Linked DNA regions of Ammoniphilus sp. CFH 90114. Each later gene encodes a partner of the first gene's protein in a complex. Links are inferred from orthologs where the notes say so. Each region holds a gene or a part of one and is shown in the gene's direction. Other genes may lie near its edges. The genes, in order: mfd and uvrA.

Region 1 (4,403 bases):
AGGAATAAACTCCCCTTAGGAGGCATAATCATGTCTATAAAATATGTATGTCCACATTGCAAATCCACCCATGGGACAATTGAGTCTGATCATGTCACAGAGATGCAGTTAGGCTGGCATTTCTTGACCCCTGAAGAACGACAACATATAATTAGCTATAATAATGGTGATATGGTTGTGAACGTAACTTGTGAATATTGCAGTGAAGCTGTTGAACGGAACCCCGAGTTGGCTTATCCTCTGCAATAACGTACAATAGCCTCGGCCCACCTTGCTGAGGCTTATTTTCTACTTTTAAGAAGGTTTATTTTTTCCACCCAACGGAGAGGGGGGCTAATCGTGAAGGGAATTATTCAAAGATTTTTAGAAAATGTAGATTTTCAAACCATAATTACAGGCTTTAGTCAGGGTCTAAAGGAACAGTTAGTAGCAGGGCTCAGTGGTTCTTCTAGACAGGTGTTCTTAAGCGCCATCTTTGAGTCACTGGACAAACCCTTGTTAGTTGTTACACATAACATGTTCCAAGCCCAGAAGATATATGAAGATTTAATAGAACTGGTCGGCGACGACCAGGTATTGTTGTTTCCAGCCAATGAGCTTATCGTATCCGAGATGGCTATAGCCAGCCCAGAGACGCTTGCTGGCCGGATTGAGGTATTAAATAAATTAAGTGAGAAGAAGAAGCGAATTCTAGTTGTGCCGTTTGCTGGTTTAAGAAGAATTTTAGTATCTCAAGAGGTATGGGAGAAGTCCCAGGTCACCGTAAAGGTAGGCCAAGAGATTGAGTTGGAATCTTTAATACAGAGTTTAATATCCATTGGATATGAACGAGTAGACATGGTAGAAGCAAAAGGTCAACTGAGTATCCGTGGGGGAATTATGGATATATTCCCTGTATATTTGGACAACCCACTTCGCATCGAATTGTTTGATGTTGAGGTAGATTCTATTCGTACCTTCGACACAGCTAGTCAACGATCTTTAGAAAAGTTAGAGACCATTACCATCCCACCGATGAGTGAAGTATTTGGTAGCCAAGATGTGTTAGTATCTGCGGCATCGCGATTAGAGCAGAAGTTAAGTGAAGCGCTAAGAACGGTGAAGGATCCAACCGTCAAGGAAAAGCTAGCGGAGAAGATGGGATGGGAGATTGAGCAATTAAAGCAAGGTAATCGCTTTCAAGGGATCTATAAATATATTTCTCTACTCTATCCTGAATACCAGAGTTTGATAGATTACATGCCGCAAGACACCATTATGGTTCTCGATGAGCCCTCACGTATTCAAGAGACGATCGACCAACTCGAAAAGGAAGAGGCTGAGTGGAAGACGACCCTTGTTTCGGAAGGGGAGTTTGCTCATAACATTCCTATTGCTCTTAACTATGATGAACTGATTAATAATAAAAGAAATAGATTGATTCACCTCAGTTTATTTCTTCGTCAGATACCCAAGACGGCACCGCAGAACATTGTGAACTTCAACTGTAAGGCTATGCAAGATTTTCATGGTCAAATGAATGTTCTAAAAGGTGAACTCGACCGTTGGACCAAGTCTCAGCACCAGGTCGTGTTTCTTACGGCGGATGAAGAGAGGGCTAGACGTTTAGAAAGAGTGTTTCACGATTATGAAATGGAAGCAGATCTCATCTTAGGACCTATTGAAACCCTAGGAAACAGACCGATCATTACCGTAGGAAATTTGCAAACCGGCTTCGAGCTTCCGATTCATCACCTTATCGTCGTAACGGAATCGGAAGTGTTTACGCAGAAAGCTAGGAAAGCAAGAAAAACAAAGACCAATATCAGCAATGCGGAGAGAATAAAGAACTACAATGAATTAAAAGTGGGCGACTTCGTAGTCCATGTTAACCATGGTATAGGGAAATATCTCGGCATCGAAACGCTTGAAATTAACGGCATTCATAAGGATTATTTGCACCTAAGATATGCCGGTAATGATAAGCTCTACGTTCCCATTGAACAGATTGATCAGGTGCAGCGATATGTAGCCGATGAAGATAAAGAACCGAAGATCTATAAACTAGGTGGTACGGAGTGGAAGAAGGTTACAAGTAAGGTCCGCTCCTCCATTCAGGATATTGCTGCGGATCTCATTAAGCTCTATGCAAAGCGAGAAGCAAGTCAAGGCTATGCCTTCACCAAGGATACACCGGAGATGCGTGAATTTGAGGCCATGTTCCCTTACGATGAAACGGCCGATCAGCTTCGTGCGATTGAAGAGATTAAGAAGGATATGGAAAGATCTCGTCCGATGGATCGCCTACTCTGCGGAGATGTAGGGTATGGAAAAACAGAGGTTGCGATTCGTGCTGCCTTCAAGGCGGTTATGGAAGGTAAACAAGTGGCCGTGTTGGTTCCAACGACGATTCTTGCGCAACAACACTTTGAGACCTTCAAAGAGAGATTTTCAGGCTATCCTGTGAATCTCGCCGTGATTAGCCGATTCCGTTCCCGCAAAGAACAGAACGAGGCCATGAAAATGCTCAAAGATGGAAGGTTGGATATCATTATTGGTACCCACCGTCTACTCTCTAAAGATGTGATCTTTAAAGACTTAGGACTTCTTATTGTAGATGAAGAGCAGCGTTTCGGGGTTACGCATAAGGAAAAGCTAAAGCAATTGAAGAGCAACGTTGACGTCCTTACGCTGACAGCTACCCCAATTCCACGTACGCTCCATATGTCTATGCTAGGGGTAAGGGATCTTTCTGTCATCGAGACACCGCCAGAAAATCGCTTCCCTGTTCAAACGTATGTGATGGAATATAGTGCAGCACTGGTTAGGGAAGCCATTGAAAGAGAATTAGGCCGTGGAGGTCAGGTCTACTTCCTATTCAACCAAGTTCAAGGAATTGAACAGATGGCGGAACAGATTTCGTTCCTTGTTCCTGATTGTAAAGTAGCCGTCGCACATGGTCAGATGAAAGAGACGGAGCTAGAGCAAGTGATGCTTGATTTCCTTGAGGGTCATACTGATGTCTTAGTCAGTACAACGATTATTGAAACAGGTGTCGATATTCCTAATGTAAATACGCTGATTGTATATAATGCGGACCGTATGGGGCTATCCCAACTCTATCAGTTAAGAGGAAGGGTAGGAAGATCGAATCGAATGGCTTATGCTTACTTTACCTATCAGCGTGATAAGGTGCTGACAGAAGTAGCAGAGAAGAGGCTTCAAGCCATTAAAGAATTTACGGAACTTGGGTCGGGCTTTAGAATTGCCATGCGAGACTTAGCCATTCGTGGAGCTGGTAACCTTCTAGGCGCTGAACAGCACGGGTTTATTGCCTCCGTCGGATTTGACTTATATAGCCAAATGCTGAAGGAAGCCATTGATGAATTGAAGGGTGGTCCGAAAGAGGAAGAATCCATTCATCCAGAGATTGATATTCAATTAGATGCGTTTATCCCATCCGACTATATTAACGATAGTAAGCAGAAGATCGCGATGTACAAGAAGTTTGCTGCTGTATTCGAGATGGAGGATGTAGAGGATTTACAAGAAGAACTGGTGGATCGCTTCGGAGATCTTCCGCTTTCAGTGGAGAACCTTCTTCGAGTAGCCCGACTGCGTGTATATTCCTATAAGCACAGAATCACGAGCATAGTGCAAAAGGGAACCAATATTATTATTAATTTGCATCAGGATCAGAACTTGCAAATCGACGGTACCAAATTGTTTGCTCTCGCTAACCAGTATGATCGACGTATGTCCCTAGCAACTGGACAACACCTATCAGTTACTGTTAAAGTAAATGGGTTGACTCCCGAAGATGGGATCAAGCTTGTAGAGAAATTCCTATCGGAATTCGAACAGGTGAAAAAAGTGAAGGGAGAACTAAATAATGTTGCCACTTAGAAAATGGGGAGCCCTAATGCTTTCCTTTACCCTAGCGTTATCTGTGTTATCCGCATGTGGGACAGCAGATGATAAAGACGCCAAAGCGAAGGATGAGGCGGCTCAAGCGAAGGATGAGGCTGTTCCAGCCGATCAAAATCAACAGCCAAATGGTGAAGAGAATCCAGTTCCAATTGTTGACGTAAACTTAGGGATGGATCCTCAAGCCGTTGTTGCAGAATATGAAGGCGGTAAGATTACTGCTGAACAATTCGAGAGCTATCTAGCGATCCAATCGTTCATCAATCCACAAGCTGGTTTAGCGATCCATGAGAAACTTCCTGAATCCTTGAAGCTTTTCATAGAAAGCTATGTTTCTGAAATCATCATGGCAGAACGAGCACCGGATGTTAGCAATGCGGAAAAAGAAGCTACGGAATTAGTTGACCGGATTAAAGGACAATACCTAATGGTCCTAGGCGGCGATGAGAAAAAGGTAGAAAAGCAAATGCAAGACCAAAAAGTTACGGATGAAGGGC
Region 2 (3,795 bases), on another replicon or contig:
GAATTACTAAGAATGAGAGAGTCCTCGTGACTACTCTGACGAAAAAGATGTCTGAAGACCTTAGCAGCTATTTAAAAGAGATCGGTTTGAAAGTCAAATACCTGCACTCCGACATTAAAACGATTGAACGGATGCAGATCATTCGCGATCTACGGATGGGGACGTTTGACGTATTGATTGGGATTAACTTGCTCCGTGAGGGGTTAGATATTCCTGAGGTTTCCCTCGTTGCGATCTTGGATGCGGATAAAGAAGGCTTCTTGCGGGATGAACGTTCCCTCGTTCAGACGATAGGACGTGCGGCGCGGAATGCGGAAGGTCGAGTCATTATGTATGCGGACCGGATGACGCAGTCTATGGAGCGAGCGATTGCCGAGACAGAGCGTCGTCGTAAAATCCAGGAAGCCTATAACGAGAAGCACGGCATCACTCCGCAAACGATCCAAAAGGCGATCCGCAATGTGATTGAAGCCACGAAAGCAGCCGAGACGACAGAGGATTATTTGCCGCAGAAGGAATACAAGAAGCTAACAAAGAAGGAGCGCAAGGCCCTGATCGAGAAGTTCGAAGCCGAGATGAAGGACGCAGCAAGACACTTGCAGTTCGAGCGAGCGGCAGAGCTGCGTGACCTGTTAATTGAGCTGAAAGCGGAAGGATGATTTGGCGATGAGCCTAGAGAATATTGTGATAAAAGGGGCAAGAGCCCATAACTTAAAAAATGTCGATGTTACGATTCCTCGTGACCAACTCGTCGTCTTAACGGGTTTATCTGGTTCAGGGAAGTCTTCCCTTGCCTTTGATACGATTTACGCGGAAGGCCAGCGTCGCTATGTGGAATCTTTATCGGCCTATGCTCGTCAATTCTTAGGTCAAATGGAAAAGCCGGATGTGGATTCGATTGAGGGGTTATCGCCCGCGATCTCTATAGATCAGAAAACAACGAGTCGAAACCCACGTTCCACCGTGGGGACCGTAACCGAAATCTATGACTACCTGCGTCTCTTATTTGCCCGAATTGGGAAAGCGTATTGTCCGAACCATGACATCGAGATCAGTGCACAGACGGTTGAGCAAATGGTAGACCGCATTACGGAGTACCCAGAACGCACGAAAATGCAGATTCTCGCTCCACTGATTGAGGGACGCAAAGGAGAGCATGTAAAGGTCCTAGAAGATATTCGCAAGCAGGGCTTTGTCCGCGTACGGGTGAATGGAGAGATTCGGGATCTTTCCGAAGAGATCAAGCTAGAAAAGAACAAGAAGCATACGATTGAAGTTGTTGTAGACCGAATTGTGATTAAAGAAGGCATTCATTCTCGTGTGGCTGACTCTCTGGAGACCGCATTAAAGCTAGCAGAGGGTAAAGTCATCGTGGATGTGATGGAGCAGGAAGAGCTGTTATTTAGCCAGAACCTAGCTTGTCCTCAATGCGGATTTAGCTTGCCGGAGCTTGAGCCCCGGATGTTCTCGTTTAATAGTCCGTATGGAGCTTGTACCACTTGCGATGGACTTGGGATGAAGATGGAGGTAGATTCGGACTTAGTCATTCCAGACCGGACCAAGTCGATCAACGATGGAGCCTTAGAACCATGGAACAGCTCAACATCCAATTACTACGAACAGTTAATTTCCTCGGTATGCCGTCACTTTGAGATTCCGATGGATGTTCCAGTAGAGGAGCTAAAGAAAGAGCAAGTAGACATTCTGTTGTTTGGGAATAAGACAGAAAAGTTCCGGTTCGTTTATGAAAGTGAATTTGGGACAAAGCGGGATGCGGAGATTTTCTTTGAAGGTGTCGTTCACAATCTTCAGCGACGTTATACGGAATCGACTTCCGATTACGTTCGCGAGATGATTGAGCTCTACATGAGCCAAAAGGCCTGCCCTTCTTGTAAAGGATATCGCCTTCGCCCAGAGGTGCTCTGTGTTCGCATTCATGGAGAGAATATCTCGTTTGTGACTTCAAAATCTGTGATGGAAGCCTATCAGTTTTTTGAGCAGTTGCAGTTAAGTGAAAAGGAACTTGCGATTGCCCGCTTGATCTTGAAAGAGATTCAGTCGCGTTTGTCCTTCCTGCGTGATGTGGGTCTAGAGTACTTGACTCTCAACCGGGCAGCCGGAACGCTCTCAGGCGGGGAAGCGCAACGGATTCGTCTTGCTACCCAGATTGGTTCATCCCTCATGGGCGTTCTGTATATTCTCGACGAGCCGAGTATCGGCTTGCATCAACGTGACAACACCCGATTGATTAAGACGCTGGAACACATGCGAGATTTAGGTAATACGCTTATCGTCGTAGAGCATGATGAAGATACCATGATGGCTTCGGATTATATCATTGACATTGGTCCTGGGGCAGGCGTCCATGGAGGGAAAGTCGTGGCTCAGGGGACACCAGAAGAGATTATGAATGATGACGAGTCTCTGACTGGACAGTATCTTTCCGGTAAGAAGTTTATCGGCATTCCAAGAGAACGACGCAAGCCGAATGGCAAGTGGCTCGAGATCAAAGGGGCAAAGGAGAATAACCTGAAGAATGTCTCCGTGAAAATCCCTCTTGGCCTTTTCACGTGTGTAACAGGCGTTTCTGGTTCCGGTAAAAGTACGCTCGTCAACGAAATTTTGCATAAAGTGTTAGCAAGGGATTTAAACCGAGCAAAGGCCAAGCCGGGTGCTCACCGCAAGATTGAAGGGATCGATCAATTAGATAAGGTCATTGATATTGATCAGTCTCCTATTGGACGAACCCCTCGCTCCAATCCGGCCACTTATACGGGAGTTTTTGATGACATTCGCGATGTCTTCGCTCAAACGAACGAAGCGAAGGTACGCGGCTATAAGAAAGGGCGCTTCAGCTTCAACGTGAAGGGCGGGCGCTGCGAAGCTTGCCGTGGGGATGGAATTATTAAAATTGAAATGCACTTCTTGCCGGATGTTTATGTACCGTGTGAGATCTGTAAAGGGAAAAGATACAATCGTGAAACCCTGGATGTAAAATACAAGGGCAAAAACATCTCGGAAGTGTTGGACATGACAATTGAGGATGCTGTGGAATTCTTCAAAAACATTCCAAAGATCCACCGTAAGCTTGCCACATTACTTGATGTGGGACTAGGCTATATGAGGCTCGGGCAGCCTGCCACGACCTTATCCGGTGGGGAAGCTCAGCGCGTGAAGCTGGCCTCCGAGCTGCATCGAAGAAGTACGGGTCGAACGTTCTATATTTTAGATGAACCGACGACAGGCTTGCATATTCATGACATCGATCGTTTGTTGAAGGTCTTGGCTCGTTTGGTTGAGGCAGGCGAGTCCGTTCTCGTTATCGAGCATAATCTTGATGTGATCAAGACGGCCGATTATCTCATTGATTTGGGTCCAGAAGGTGGGGATAAAGGAGGAACCATCGTTGCGACGGGTACCCCTGAACAAATATGCCAAGTCAAAGAGTCTTACACTGGGCAATATTTAGCTCCGATCCTGGAACGGGACCGCAAGCGCACCGAAGAGCATCTGAAACTGTTGGAAGAAAAAGCTCTAACCCCTTAAAAGCTAGTCCTTTTTTGGACTAGCTTTTCTAATGATGGTAGAATAGGAATATCTTTCATTTGATTCATGCATAAGGTAAGGGGGAGGACATATGAGAAGGACGGTAGTCAAAGACATAGTGAAGCAGTTTGAACTCAGGGTCGTCAGCGGCAAGGAAGGACTGCTGCGAGAGGTCAAAACCAGCGATATTAATCGCCCAGGCCTGAAGCTAACGGGCTATTATACATATGATAATGCGGAACGCATTCA

What was found.
Region 2: the proteins of mfd (region 1) and uvrA are in contact, whole or in part, in a crystal structure (PDB 4DFC), measured with the Escherichia coli proteins. The link is inferred for Ammoniphilus sp. CFH 90114 from one-to-one orthologs.

Annotation. Positions count from the first base shown.
Region 1 is NZ_SDLI01000003.1:375,888-380,290, forward strand. The notes cover bases 1-4,085. They hold mfd (transcription-repair coupling factor), read left to right. Parts: upstream 1-339; coding sequence 340-3,885; downstream 3,886-4,085. Other genes in these bases: EIZ39_RS09530 (anti-sigma-F factor Fin), read left to right, coding at 31-249; EIZ39_RS09540 (peptidylprolyl isomerase), read left to right, coding at 3,872-4,085. Also shown: more of EIZ39_RS09540, read left to right, coding at 4,086-4,403. UniProt on the Escherichia coli protein: Couples transcription and DNA repair by recognizing RNA polymerase (RNAP) stalled at DNA lesions. Mediates ATP-dependent release of RNAP and its truncated transcript from the DNA, and recruitment of nucleotide excision repair machinery to the damaged site.
Region 2 is NZ_SDLI01000013.1:54,688-58,482, forward strand. The notes cover bases 270-3,746. They hold uvrA (excinuclease ABC subunit UvrA), read left to right. Parts: upstream 270-666; coding sequence 667-3,546; downstream 3,547-3,746. Other genes in these bases: uvrB (excinuclease ABC subunit UvrB), read left to right, coding at 270-659; hprK (HPr(Ser) kinase/phosphatase), read left to right, coding at 3,638-3,746. Outside these bases: more of uvrB, read left to right, coding at 1-269; more of hprK, read left to right, coding at 3,747-3,795. UniProt on the Escherichia coli protein: The UvrABC repair system catalyzes the recognition and processing of DNA lesions. UvrA is an ATPase and a DNA-binding protein. A damage recognition complex composed of 2 UvrA and 2 UvrB subunits scans DNA for abnormalities.